2 regions of the Kribbella aluminosa genome follow, and region 2 is predicted to be linked to the other one. Evidence: riboswitches for the same ligand, from Rfam matches in the RefSeq annotation. Region 2 holds a riboswitch; the other holds the start of a gene.

Region 1 (7,022 bases), on a different contig from region 2:
GGTACAGCACGCGGACACGGCGGTCGTGGAGCACTGCGTCGGCGACTGCTGCGAGTTGTGGGGAGTTCTCAGCGTCCTGGTACCAAGCGGGCAGGTCCAGGTGGAAGCGGTTCTTCAAACGACCCGCCCGGTCCCGTTGGTCCGGGGCGAGCGCTGCCAGGAGCTTGAGCTCGGCGGCGCTCGTCTCGGCGGTAAGGCCCAGTGCTGCGGCGGCACCGGGCATACCGACCAGGAACAGTGCAGCTGCCTCCTGTTCGGTGAGGCCGGTCAGGCGGGTGCGGTAGCCCTCCACCAGGCGGTAACCACCTGCACGGCCCTGGTCGGCGTACACGGGGACACCCGCAGCCGCGAGAGCTTCGACGTCGCGGTAGATCGTGCGCAGCGACACCTCGAGCTCCTCAGCGAGCTCCCGCGCCGTCAACTGCCGACGCGTCTGCAACAACAACAGGATCGACAGCAGCCGGCTCGAACGCATACTCCGAGGTTAGTCCGGATCACTGCCAGCGGTTGTCAGGTATTGCTCGCAGGCTTGGCGTATGACTTGTGACAAGGTGACCGGGGACTTCGACTTCCTCAACGGGTACTTCGACGTCCGCCACCGCACGCTGAAGCAAGCCCTCGCCGGGTGCGACGAGTGGCTCGAGTACGACGGGACCACGAGCGCGCGGACGTACTTCGACGGCCAGATCAGCATCGACGAGATGCGCTTCCCGACGAAGGGCACGTACGGGCTGTCGCTCCGGCTGTTCGATCCCGTGAGCGAACAGTGGAACATCTGGTGGGTCAACAGCACCGCGATGGAGCTGTACCCGCCGGTGCACGGTGGCTGGTCGGCCGACGGCTCACGCTGCCGCCTGGTCGGCGAGGACACGCACGACGGCCGGCCGATCCTGTGCAGCTACGAATGGTCGGACATCACCGCGGAGACGGCGCACTGGGAACAGGCGTACTCCGAGGACGGCGGCGAGACCTGGGAAACCAACTGGACCATGGACTTCACCCGCCGAGCCACTCCCCCGCCCGCCCTCGACGCACCGAAGCTCACCGACGACTTCGACTTCCTCATCGGCCGGTGGTCCTTCCACAACCGCCGCCGGCGCCCGGTCCTCGGCGAGCCGTTCGAGTGGTACGAACACGACGCCACGATGCAGGCCACGACGTACTTCGACGGCGCGATCAGCTTCGACGAGGGCTGGTTCCCGAGCGAGGGCTTCCGCGGCGCAACCTTCCGCCTCTACAACCCGCAGGCGCGCACGTGGTCCATCCACTGGATCAACAGCACCCGCGGCCAACTGGAAACCCCCGTCATCGGCTCCTTCGCCAACGACGTCGGCACCTTCGAAGGCCCAGACGTCTGGGACGACCAGCCCATCGACGTCCGCTTCCTCTGGACCCCCGGCACCGACAAGGCCGCCTGGGAACAATCCTTCTCCACCGACAACGGCAAGACCTGGACAGTCAACTGGTACATGGAACACACCCGCCTGGCATAGCCCCCGCGGGTGACGGCTACCCCAGTTGACGGATGGCGGACAGGGTTGAGAGGGCGGCTTGGGTTGCTTCATAGCCTTTGTCTTCGCGGCTGTCGGGGAGGCCTGCTCGGTCCAGGGCCTGGGGGTCGTTGTCGCAGGTGAGGACGCCGAAGCCGATCGGTACGCCGGTGGTCACGCCGACCTGCATCAGCCCGTCCGTCGTCGCCTGGCAGACGTACTCGAAGTGCGGGGTGTCGCCGCGGATGACCACGCCGAGTGCGACGACAGCGTCGTACCCGGCCTTGGCCGCGTGCAACGTGGCGACCGGCAGTTCGAACGAGCCGGGCACGCGGATGACGGTGTGGTCAGTCACGCCGGAGTCCTCCAGCGCGCGGAGGGCGCCGGCGAGGAGGCCGTCGGTGACCTTCGGGTGCCATTGGGCGGCGACGACCGCGACCCGGGCGCCTTCGACGCGGGGGACCTCGATGGTGGGTGCTCCACTGCCCGACATCAGCCGGCTCCGTTCTCTTCGGTCAACAGGCCATCGGGGAGGTGATGACCCATCCGATCGCGCTTCGTGCGCAGGTAGCGCAGGTTGTGTTCGGTCGGGTCGATGGAGATCCCGCGCCGCTCGACGACCTCGATGCCGTACCCCTGCACGCCCGCGAGCTTGTCGGGATTGTTGGTCAGCAACCGCACCGACTTCACGCCGAGATCGGCGAGGATCTGCGCCCCGGTCCCGTAGTCGCGCGCATCCGCCGGCAACCCGAGATCAAGGTTCGCGTCCACGGTGTCCCGCCCGGCGTCCTGCAGCTCATAGGCCTGCAGCTTGTGCAGCAGCCCGATCCCGCGTCCCTCATGCCCGCGCAGGTACACGACTACACCGCCCTCGGCGGCGACCTGCCGCATGGCCTCGTCCAGTTGCGGCCCGCAGTCGCACCGCAGCGACCCGAACACGTCGCCGGTCAGGCACTCCGAGTGCAGTCGCACCAACGTCGGCTTGTCATTCAGCGAACCTCGGACCAGTGCGAGCTGCTCCGACCCGTCCACCGTGTTGCGGTAGCCGTGCGCAACGAAGTCGCCGTACTGCGTCGGCAGCGTCGTGGTCGCGACCCGCTGGATCTGCGACTCGGTACGCCGCCGGTACCGGATCAGGTCGTCGATCGACACCAGCACCAGCCCGTGCTCGTCCGCGAACGCCCGCAGGTCCTGCCCGCGCTTCATCGTGCCGTCGTCGTTGACCAGCTCCGAGATCACCGCCGCCGGCGTCAGCCCCGCCATCCGGGCCAGGTCGATCGACGCCTCGGTGTGCCCGGGCCGCACCAGTACGCCGCCGTCGCGCCCGCGCAACGGGAACACGTGACCCGGTTGCACCAGGTCATACGGCTCCGACGCGGAATCCGTGAGTACCCGAATCGTCCGGGAACGGTCGGCCGCCGAGATACCGGTACTGATCCCGTCCCGCGCGTCGACGGAGATCGTGTACGCCGTACGCATCCGCTCGCGGTTGTGCGGCGTCATCAACGGGATCCCGAGCCGGTCCAGCTCTGCACCCTCCATCGGCACGCACACCACGCCGGAGCTGTACCGGATCAGGAACGCCAGCAGCTCCGGTGTGGCCTTGGACGCGGCGAAGATCAGGTCGCCCTCGTTCTCCCGGTCCTCGTCGTCGACCACGATCACCGGACGGCCGGCGCGGATCTCCTCGATCGCATGCTCGATCGTGTCGAGCTTCAGCACGGTTCCCATCTCAGCCCACCACCACAGCTTCGGGAGTTGCGGCCCGCTCGCGGTTCTGGATCTTCCACCACGACGCGAACCCGAGGACACAGAACAGCCCGTACACGACGTACATCGTCGCCGACGGGTAGAACTTCGCCTGCACCAGCAGCGGTACGCCGACCACGTCGACGGCCACCCAGATCATCCAGAACTCGACGAACCCGCGCGCCATCCCGTACGTCGCGAGGATCGACCCGGTGAGGATCCACGCGTCCCACTGCGGGCCCCACGAGCCGAGCGCCTTCAGCACGAAGTAGGCGATCGCGTAGATGACGACGCCGATCCCGAGCAGTTCGAGCCGCTCGCGCGTGGTCGCCCAGCGCGGCTGGACCGCCTGACCGGCACCCTTGTGACGGGTCTGGTACCACCGGTACCAGCCGTACAGGCTGATGATCGCGAAGAACACCTGACGGCCGGCCTGGCCCCAGAGGTCCTTGTCCTGCGGGGTGTCGAAGATGCCGCCGACGAACACCGTGAACAGCAGCACGTTGCCTACGATGCCGACCGGCCACGCAGCGACCAGCCGGCGCATGCCGAACAGCGCACTGGCCAGGCCGAACACGTTGCCGACGATCTCCCGGACCAGCACCGGGGAGCCGGCGATCGTGACTTGCGAGGTCAACAGCCAGTTGATCGGGTTCACTTGTTGCCTCCAGCAACAGAAGAGGGGGTGCCGCCCGCGGTCAGCAGGCGCTCGACGTACTTCGCGATCACGTCGACCTCGAGGTTCACCGTGTCGCCGACCTTGTTGGCGCCCAGCACCGTCAGCTCGAGCGTCGTCGGGATCAGGCTGACCCCGAACGTCCCACTCGCGTCGTCCACATCGGTGACCGTCAGCGACACCCCGTCGATCGCGATCGAGCCCTTCTCGGCGACGTACTTCAGGATCTCCGGCGAGGTCGCGATCCGGACGTCCTCCCAGCGGTCGCCGGGCGTCCGCGACGCGATCGTTCCGGTGCCGTCGACGTGCCCCTGCACGATGTGCCCGCCGAGCCTTTCGTGGGCGGCGACCGCCCGCTCCAGGTTGACCGGCGAGCCCTTCTCCAGGCCGCCGAGGCTGGTGCGCTGCAGCGTCTCGCGCATCACGTCCGCAGTGAAGACGCCGCCGCCGTACTCGACGACCGTCAGGCAACAGCCGTTGACCGCGATCGAGGCGCCGTGCGCGGCGTCCTCGGTCACCCGCGGGCCGCGGATCGTGAGCCGGGCGGCGTCGCCGTCGAGGTCCAGGGACTCGACCGTGCCGAGTTCTTCGATGATGCCGGTGAACATCTACTTTCCTCCCAGAGGAACCAGGGTCAGCCGGACGTCGTCGCCGAGGCGGGTGACGTCCGCTAGGTTGAACCGCCGCAGGTGGTCGATCGATTCCGCGCCGAGGTCGCCGACCGCGGCGTACCCCGAACCGAGCACGGCCGGGGCGACGTACGCGACGATCTGGTCGACCAGGCCGGCGCGCAGGAACGCGGCGGCCAGCGTCGGGCCGCCTTCGAGCCAGAGGTGCCGGATCTGCCGGTCGTCCAGCTGCCGGAGCACCTCGGCGGGATCGTGGGTCGGCAGCAGCAAGGTCTCCGCGCGGTCGTTGCGGACCCGCGCGGTCGCCGGGATCTCCCGGTCGCCGACCACCACCCGCAACGGCTGCCGCGCCGCAGGTACGTCGTTCTCGTCCCGGACCGTCAGCTCCGGGTCGTCGTCCAGCACCGTCTGGGTGCCGACGGCGATCGCGTCGCAGGCGGCCCGCTGCCGATGGACGTCCGCCCGGGCGAGCGGGCCGGTGATCCACTTGCTCGTCCGGTCCGGCGCCGCGGACCGCCCGTCGAGCGTGGTCGCGAACTTCCAGGTGACGAACGGCCGCCCGACCCGGACGCTGTGCAGCCACACCTGGTTGATCGCCTCGGCCTCAGCCCGCAGTACGCCCTCGACGACGTCGATGTTCTTGCTGCGCAGCTTGTCGGCGCCGCCGGCCGCCGTACGGTTCGGATCCGGTACGGCGTACACAACCCGCGCCACGCCCGCCTCGATCAGCGCGTCCGCGCACGGGCCGGTCCGGCCGGTGTGGTTACAGGGCTCCAGCGTCACGTACGCCGTACCGCCGCGAGCGCGGGCACCCGCCATCCGGAGCGCCTCGACCTCGGCATGCGGGCCGCCGGCAACGGCATGGAAGCCCTCGCCGACCGGATGCCCGTCGCTCGCGGTGATCACACAACCGACGACCGGGTTGGGATGCGTGCTGCCGGTGCCGCGCGCGGCCAGCTCGACGGCACGCCGCATCCAGGCGACATCCATCGGCGACACGTCGTTCACTACTCGGGCCCCTCGTCGTCACGGACGCACTCGCGGGGCCTCCGGCCGGCACGCCCACCCTGCCGCCTCGTCAGAACCTCTCGGTCCCGACGCCAGGTCCGCCACCGGACTCTCGTCCGCTGCTTCCCTCGCCGTCGCGTCCCGTGGGCCTCACAGCCCACGCTCCGCGCCGCCGGGCGCCAGAGCACACCCGCCGACCGCGTGCGCCTCCCATCCGGACTTTCACCGTCGGTCCCGGAATTCCACCAGGTCAACCGATCCTTCTTGCGAAGTCACGGGTCGCGGACTGTCACCGCCGGCTCGGAATTACACCGACCCCGGAGCACGCGAGTGGGTTTCACTCGTTCCTCAAGTATGCCCCCTCCCCCAACCCCCGCCACGACCCAGGTCACATCGTGACCACCCGGCAGATCCGTCAGCCGCAGTCTGATCACGCCCACCCCTCCGCGTCCGCCGATCTACCCGTCAGCGAATCAACAGCCAGATCGCACTCCCCAACAACCCCACCGCCCCCACCCAGCAAACCCCCGCAACCCACCAAGCCCAACTCCCCCGCCCCTGCGAAACCCCACCCCCAACCAACTCCCCACGCCCGACATCCCGCCCACCCCCACCAGCCCCCACACCCGCAGCACCCACTCCAATCCCCGCACCCGCGACACCCGCAGCAGCCTCTCCAACCCCCGCACCCGGTACACGCCCAGGACTCGCTCGAACCCCCGCCCCTGCAGCACCCGCTCCAGCCTCCGCGCCCGCCGCAAACGGCGCACCCGGGCCTGGCTGCCCAGTTGGGGCAGGCGGTGAGGGCAGGGCTGGTGAGTTGGTTCGGGTTTGGTGGGTGGTGGGGGTGTTGGTAGGGCCCGGAGATGGGGTGGCTGGTGGTTGGGGGCCAGTGGGGGTCCACGGTGATGGAAGGGGTGGGAGTTGCTCGAAGACCTCTGGGGTGTCGGGGCCATTTGCCCAGGAGGTGGGCTCGTTTGCGGTGGCGGTGGCAAGGAGTTGGGCGGCCGCCGCTGCTGAGGTGGGGCGGTCGGACGGGTCGGGCGCGGTGAGGTGGCGGATGAAGTCGGACAGCGGGCCGACGGGTTCACGCGGATTCCCGTCGGGGGCGGGGCGCTCGCCGGTCAGGAGTTCGGCGGCTACGGCTCCTACGGCGTACAGGTCCTGGCGGGGGTCGGGGTCGGCACCTGTCAGTTGTTCCGGGGCGAGGTAGCCGGGGGTTCCGAGGATCATGCTCCGGTGGGTCATCCGGGGCTCGTCGAGCAGGCCGGCGACGCCGAAGTCCGACAGCCGCAGGTGCGGTCGACCGGTGCCGGTGACGTCCAGCAGCAGGTTGGCGGGTTTCACGTCCCGGTGCACGACCCGAGCCGCGTGGACCGCGGACAGCCCGTGCAGCAGTTGATCCAGCATTATGGCGACGTACGCCGTCGGCAGCGGGCCATGGTCACCGAGCAAGGTCGCCACCGACCC
Region 2 (7,022 bases):
CAACGGACGGGCGATCTTCGCCAACGTCGGGACCGCGAACGGCGACTGGTACGAGCTGCCCGCACCGGTCGCGGTCAACAACCCGTACAACAACTACTGCCCGAACTACAGCTCCCCGCTGGTCGTCTCACCCGACGGCACCAGCGTCCTGGAGCTCGCGACCGACTACGACGGCCCGGCCTGCAAGACGTACTTCGCGACCGGCCCGATCGGCAAACGAGGCCGGCCGAGCTAGCCCGCGCGGCGTCGCCGGCGAGGGCGTTTCGTACGGCGGCGGACCGGGCGGCGCGGGCCCACCAGGCGGGGGCCGGCCAGGCGGTCCTCCAGGCGGCGGGCCTCGCGGCGGATCGGCTGGGCGACGTACTCGCCGAGGATCAGCCCGGAGGCCAGCGCGACGCCGATGGCCACCGCGGTGGCCAGGCTGACGATGCCGAAGATGTTGCTGCGCGCCATCAGCTCGTACAGGCCGCGGTAGATGGTGAGGCCGGGCAGCAGCGGGATCGAGCCGGACACCACCACGACCAGCGGCGGTACGCCGGTGCGGCGGCCGAGCGAGTAGCTGCCGATCCCGACCACGAACGCCGCGACCGCCGTCGACCACGCCGGACCGAACTCGGCGCGGCTCATCAGCGTGAACACCAGCGACCCGAGCGCGCCCATGACCGCGATCGGCAGCAGCGCGCGCAGCGGTGCGTACGACGCGAACGCGAACGCGACCGCCATCACCGCGCCGGAGATCACCATCAACGGCAGGTTCGCCAGCTGGATCGTCTGCGCCTCGACCCCGACGCTGAGCCCGAACCGGACGCCGAGCGCGAGTCCGAGGGAGACACCCGCGATGATCCCGCCGGTGAGCAGCATCGCCTCGAGGCTCCGGGCCGCCGCGGTCACGTAGTACCCGGTGATCGCGTCCTGGACAGCACCGGTGAGGGCGATCCCGGCCAGCAGCATGATGATGCCCGCGGCAACGACCAGCGACGGTTTGACCGGCGCGTGGACGGCGTACAGCACCAGCGCGACCGCGGTCGCGACGAACGCCCCGGCCACCTGCTGGTAGAACGCGGGCAGCCGCTGCCGGTTGAACCAGCGGTTGTTCACCTCGATGACGATCGCGGTCAGCACCGCCACCAGCGTGATCAGCCAGCCGCCGCCGAGCAGCAGCGTCGCGCCGCCGGCCATCACGCCCCACGCGAGCACCGCACTCCACCGCGGGTACGGCGGTCCCGCGGACGTCAGCCGGGCCAGCTCGCGGGACGCCTCCTCGCGGTTAAGGTCGCCGCGCGCGAACCGCCGTACCAGCCGGTCGACGTCGGTCAGCCGGGAGAAGTCCTGCGACCGGTACCGGACCAGCCGGATGTGGGTCTCGGGCGCGACGTCCGGTGCCTCCTGGTACGAGACGGCCATCGAGGTGAAGGTGATGTCGACCTCGCACCCGCGCAGGCCGCCGGCCGCGGCGACGCCGAGGATCGTCGCGGTCGCGTCCGCCGTACCGGCGCCGCTGGACAGCAGCACCTCACCGACCCGCAACGCCAGGTCGATGGTGGCGTAGACCTCCCGCTGCTCGTCAGGCTCCATCGAGAAGTCTGTGCGCCATCGCGAGGTCGGTGATCAGGATGTTCACCCAGCCGCCGAGCAGGGCGGCGCGGATCGCAGAGTACTTGCGCTCGCCGCCGGCCACACCGATCCGGCGCGGCACCGCCAGCAGCTCCTTCGCGGTCACCCCGATCACCCGTTGGTCGAACGTCGAGCGCACCAGCTTCCCCTCTTCGTCGAAGAACCGGAAACACACGTCCCCGACGGCACCGAGCCGGCGCAGCTCGTCCTGGTCGGCCTCCGCGACCGCGTTCCCACTGCGTTGCAGCAGCGGCGAGGGCTCGAGGCTGCCGATCCCGACCAGGGCGTCGGTGAGCTGTCCCCAGGTGCCCAGAACGTCCCGGACCGACACGTCGTTCATCATCGCCCGGCGGACGGCGGGCGTCCCGACCAGGCCGGGGGCCGGCAGGTAGACCGGCATCCCGCCGGTCAGCTCGGCGAACCGCGCGGTCAGTCGGGTGGCCTGCATCTGTACCGCGGCGTCACCCAGACCGCCGACGATCTGCACCACCTTGTCCACCACCGGCACGCTCTTGCGCGGCATCCGGTCGACGGCGGAGATCAGCGTCTCGCTCCAGGACGAGATCCCGACCACGTGCCCGCCGGTGAGCGTCATGTCCAGGTACGCCGCCGCGCCCGAGCCGAGCGCGGGCAGCACCTCGTCACCGACGCCGATCGTGTCCACGACGACCGCGTCGCGCAGCCCGTACCGGCCCTGCAGCTCGTCCTCGAGGTCGCTGTGCACGCCGCTCGGCATGGTCACCACGGTGTGCACGATGCCGACCTCGACGGCCTGCTTGAGCATCCGGGAGACCCGCGCCTGGGACAGGTTCAGCTCGGCGGCGATCTGCGGTTGCCGGATGCCCTTCTCGTGGTACATCCGGGCCACCTTCGCCAGCAGCCGCAGCTCGTCCAGTCCCGGCCGGCGCACCGCGCGGTTGCTGTTCACCGACACCCCTCTCACAACGATCAAACTGGACTATAAGCAGATGTAGACCCTCGGCGCGCCACCAGCGTCAGGCAATGGACTGTCCGGCGTGTCCCGTTTCCCGGTCGCGACCACCGAGCCGTCCCGCGGATCGACGATCGTGTAGCTCAGCGGCACGGTCTCGTCGAACACCATCACCTGGCCGCCGTTCTCTCGGTACACGATCAGGCCGCCGTCCGCCGTACTCAACGCCCGGCCGGAGATGACACGGGTCCAGTCCGGCGTCATGTCGGTGGTCGGGAGTCCGCTCAGGATCTTGCCGAGCATCCCGACGTACGTCGAACCCTCGAAGCCGATCGCCTCCCGCCAGCCCGCTCCGGGGGCGAGGAAGTACTCGGAATGGCCTGGCTCGTCCGGGTGCAGCCGCCACTGCCACAGGCTGCCGGCGCCGTAGACGACGCCCATCGTGCCGCCCGCGCACAGGTTGCTCCACGCCTCGTGACCCTGCCACCAGCCCTCGGCCACGCCGGTCCGGCCGGTGTGCTCGTACGTCGGCTCGCCGTTCGCGACGGCCTTGACCGGGTGGTTGCGCCACATGTCGGCGACTCGCTCCGGGACGTGTTCGCCGGTGTGGCCGGTCTGGCACCACTGGAAGTCGAGCCAGTCGGCGTCCTGGTGGGCGGCTGGACGGATGTGCGGGCGGTAGTGGATGCCGGTCGGCTGCTGGTAGCAGTCCAATGCGTGCACCTCCGCCCCACCCGCTGCGATCTGCAGCTCGGTGCCGGCCCCGTCCGCGCCGACCAGGTAGATCGCCGGCTGAGCGCCGTACCTCGCGACGAGGTACCGGCAGTACTTCGCGTACTCGTCCGCCGGCACCACCGTCCCGGCGACGTCCAGGCCCTTCCACCCGAAGCCCTGGAAGACGGGCTGCAACACCGGGACGAGGCCGTGGTCGACGAGGATCCTGAGCAGCTCGTCGAGGTACTGGAAGTACTCGACGTTCAGCTGGTTGAGGTGCCCGTCCGGAAGGTCCTCGAAGCCGACGGCGAATCCTTCGTCCTGGGTGCGGTCGCGCGGACCAACCGCCCGCATGTCCGGTTGCACCGTCATCAGCAAGACCGCGTTGAACCCTTTGGACCGGCGGTCGGCGGCGTACTCGCGTACCTGGTCGGGAGTCGCACGCCAGGGCAGCGCCCATGCGGTGTCCGCCACCAGCACCGCCGGCGTCCCGTCGGCGTGCACGAGACTGCGCCCGCCGGGTGACATCCGCCAGAACCCATGCGCATAGAACGGGTTCCCCTCATCCACAGCCGCGGGTCGGACGTCGAACTCGCCCGACTCCGCGCCGCTCACCCACCGCCACCGACCAGCCACCGGCGCCGCAAACCGAACCTTCCGCACCACGGCGTCGGCCGCTCCCACCGCACCGCCGTCCCCTCCCGCCGCACTCCCGTCCCCTCCCGCCGCACTCCCGTCGTAGAACGTGGGACGGCGGAGGGTGCGGCCGGTTTCGTGTTCGAAGTCGACCCAGTCGGAGGTGGCGGGTAGTTCGAGCTGTCGCCAGACGGATGAGATGGACATGACACTCCTGAGGTGCTGGTTGCCGTTAAGCTGATGAGGTAAGAACCACACGTGCTCTGGGGTCGGTGAAATTCCGAGCCGGCGGTGACAGTCCGCGACCCGTGACTTCGCAAGAAGGAGCGGTTGACCTGGTGGAACTCCGGGACCGACGGTGAAAGTCCGGATGGGAAGATGCACGTGGCAGCCGCACGTCCCCGACAACGGGTCGTGAGGCTTGTCGTTGCCCCGGAGTGCTGGTGATCACACTGCCGAGAGGACAGCGACCGTGAACACCCTCACCAGCCTTGACACCATCCAACGCGCCGTCGCGGAGATCGCGAGCGGACGACCCGTCGTGGTCGTCGACGACGAGGATCGTGAGAACGAAGGCGACCTGACCTTCGCCGCGAGCCTCGCCACTCCCGAACTGATGGCCCTGCTCGTCCGCCACACCAGCGGATACGTCTGCGCACCCACCACGTCCGAGATCCTGGACCGGCTCGAACTCCCGCTGATGGTCCCGGACAACCAGGACAGCCTGCGGACGGCGTACACCGTCTCCGTGGACGCGGCGACCGGTGTCGGTACCGGCATCTCCGCCGCGGACCGGGCGCGGACCGTCCGGGTCCTGGCCGATCCCGCGGCGCAGCGCACGGACCTGATCCGGCCCGGTCACATCCTGCCGTTGCGCGCCGTCGACGGCGGGGTCCGGCAGCGGCCCGGTCATACCGAGGCCACTGTCGAGCTCGTCCGGCTGGCCGGCCTCCCACCGGTCGGCGTGATCGGCGAGCTCATGAACGACGACGGCACACTGATGACCGGCACCGACCTCCGCACCTTCGCCACCACCCACGACTTCGCCCTCATCTCCATCCGCGACCTCATCACCCACCTCGACGCCTGACCCTCGTTGCGTCCGAAGATCTGTGGGTTGTCGACCACAGATCTTCGGACGTAAGGGATTAGTGGAGGAGTTTGCGGGCGGCGGTGGCGATGCCCTCGGGGGACAGGCCGTAGCGGTCCAGGAGGTAGCCGGCCGATCCCGTGGGGGCGAACTCGGGGATCCCGAGGATCGTCACCCGGGCCGGATGATGCTGTACGACGGTCTCGGCGACCGCACCGCCGAGACCGCCGCTGGACACCGCCTCCTCGGCGGTCACGATGCCGGCCGTCTCCCGTGCAGCCGCGACCACGGCGTCGGTATCGAGCGGCTTCACCGTCGGCATCGACAGCACCCGCGCCGAGATCCCCTCCGCGGCGAGCAGTTCGGCGGCGGCCAGCGCACGCCACAGCACGGTCCCGTTGCTGATCACGGTCACGTCGTTGCCCTCGCGGACCGTGATCGCCTTGCCGAGCTCGAAGGTGTAGTCCTCGGAGTACACCTTCGGCACGCTCATCCGGCTGACCCGGATGAACACCGGCCCTTCCGACGCAGCCGCCCAGCGGAGCGCGGCCGCGGTCTCGATCGGGTCCGCCGGGACGATGATCCTGATCCCGGCGATCGCCCGCAGCCAGGCGATGTCCTCGATCGAGTGGTGTGTCGGCCCGAGTTCGCCGTACGCGACCCCGGGGCTCATCCCGCAGAGCTTGACGTTGGTGTTCGAGTACGCGACGTCGGCCTTGATCTGCTCCAGCGCGCGGCCGGTGAGGAAGCAGGACGCCGCCGACACGAACGGGATCCGGCCGCCGTTGGCCAGCCCGGACGCGACGCCGACCATGTCCTGCTCGGCGATCCCGACGTTGATCAGCCGGTCCGGGAACGCCTTCCGGAAGCTGTTCAGCTTGCTGGATCCGACCGAGTCGTTGACGACACCAACGATCCGGTGATCGGCCTCGGCCAGTTGGGCGAGCGTCTCGACGTACGCGTCCCGGCAGTCGTAGCGCGGCTGATCCGCGATCGAAGGCGTCTCGACGAGTGTCATACCAGCTCCCTCCGGGGACTCTCGAGCTCCCGCAACGCCTGCTGGAACTCGGCGGCGTCCGGCACCCGGTGGTGCCAGGCGACGTTGTTGCTCATGAACGAGATCGGGTGCCCCTTGTGCGTGTGCGCGATCACGAACGTCGGCTTGCCCGGCCGGAACGGGACCGCGGACAGTACGTCGAGCAGCTCGCCGTGGTCGTGCCCGTTCACCTCGACGACCGCGAACCCGAACGCGGCCGCCTTCTCCGGCAGCGGGTCGAGGTCGTTCGTCTCCTTGGTGGTCGCGCCCTGCTGCAGCCGGTTCCGGTCGACGATCACGGTCAGCCGGTCCAGCTGGTACTGCGAGGCCGCCATCATCGCCTCCCAGTTCGAGCCTTCCTGCAGCTCGCCGTCCCCGGCGAGGACGTACGTACGCCGCAGTGAGACGTCGAGCTTCGCCGACAGGGCATGCCCGACGGCGATCGGCAGGCCGTGTCCGAGCGGGCCTGTGTTCGCCTCGACGCCGGCCACCTTGTTCCGGTTCGGGTGCCCGTTCAGGGCGGACAGCGGCTTGAGGAACGTCGCGAGCTCCTCGACCGGCAGGAACCCGAACGCGGCCAGCGTGGTGTAGAGCGCGCCCGCGACATGGCCCTTGCTCAGGATGAAGCGGTCCCGCTCGGGGTCGTTCACGGTGTCCGGCGAGATGTCGAGCACGGCGCCGTACAGCGTGGCCAGGATGTCGATCGCGGAGAAGTCGCCGCCGATGTGCCCGGCGCCGGCGTGGTGGACGAGCTTGAGGTCCTGGATCCGGATCTGCTTGGCGGCCTCGGCGATGTGCCCGATCTGCTCGGCGCGACTGCTGTGGATCGGCAGCCGCCCGAGCACCGGCAGCGTCGCATGCTCGGCTGTCAGCGTCATACGATCTCCGCCATCGAACTCAGCAGGACCTTCTGGATCAGCTTCTGCGCCGCGAGGGCGTCGTGCGACGCCTGGGCGGCCGCCAGCGCGTCGTCGTCGAGTACGTCGAGCGCGCGGTGGATC

What was found. A riboswitch is a leader RNA that binds a small molecule or an ion and turns the genes downstream of it on or off. The one in region 2 is predicted to bind FMN.
Region 1: it holds a riboswitch for FMN, as region 2 does, so the genes downstream of both, ribD (bifunctional diaminohydroxyphosphoribosylaminopyrimidine deaminase/5-amino-6-(5-phosphoribosylamino)uracil reductase RibD) here and ribB (3,4-dihydroxy-2-butanone-4-phosphate synthase) in region 2, are expected to answer to the same signal.

Annotation. Positions count from the first base shown of each region.
Region 1 covers NZ_JAGINT010000001.1:1,795,898-1,802,919, reverse strand. The annotation lists gene JOF29_RS08915 (helix-turn-helix transcriptional regulator) at 1-475, opposite strand, end outside; gene JOF29_RS08910 (hypothetical protein) at 537-1,493, shown strand; gene ribH (6,7-dimethyl-8-ribityllumazine synthase) at 1,510-1,983, opposite strand; gene JOF29_RS08900 (bifunctional 3,4-dihydroxy-2-butanone-4-phosphate synthase/GTP cyclohydrolase II) at 1,983-3,221, opposite strand; gene pnuC (nicotinamide riboside transporter PnuC) at 3,223-3,897, opposite strand; gene JOF29_RS08890 (riboflavin synthase) at 3,894-4,523, opposite strand; gene ribD (bifunctional diaminohydroxyphosphoribosylaminopyrimidine deaminase/5-amino-6-(5-phosphoribosylamino)uracil reductase RibD) at 4,524-5,534, opposite strand; FMN riboswitch at 5,751-5,881, opposite strand; gene JOF29_RS44385 (serine/threonine-protein kinase) at 6,018-7,022, opposite strand, start outside.
Region 2 covers NZ_JAGINT010000002.1:907,024-914,045, reverse strand. The annotation lists gene JOF29_RS25835 (sialidase family protein) at 1-235, shown strand, start outside; gene JOF29_RS25830 (threonine/serine exporter family protein) at 232-1,575, opposite strand; gene JOF29_RS25825 (sugar-binding transcriptional regulator) at 1,565-2,542, opposite strand; gene JOF29_RS25820 (glycoside hydrolase family 140 protein) at 2,573-4,102, opposite strand; FMN riboswitch at 4,150-4,283, shown strand; gene ribB (3,4-dihydroxy-2-butanone-4-phosphate synthase) at 4,368-4,985, shown strand; gene JOF29_RS25810 (transketolase family protein) at 5,044-6,003, opposite strand; gene JOF29_RS25805 (transketolase) at 6,000-6,899, opposite strand; gene JOF29_RS25800 (sugar phosphate isomerase/epimerase family protein) at 6,896-7,022, opposite strand, start outside.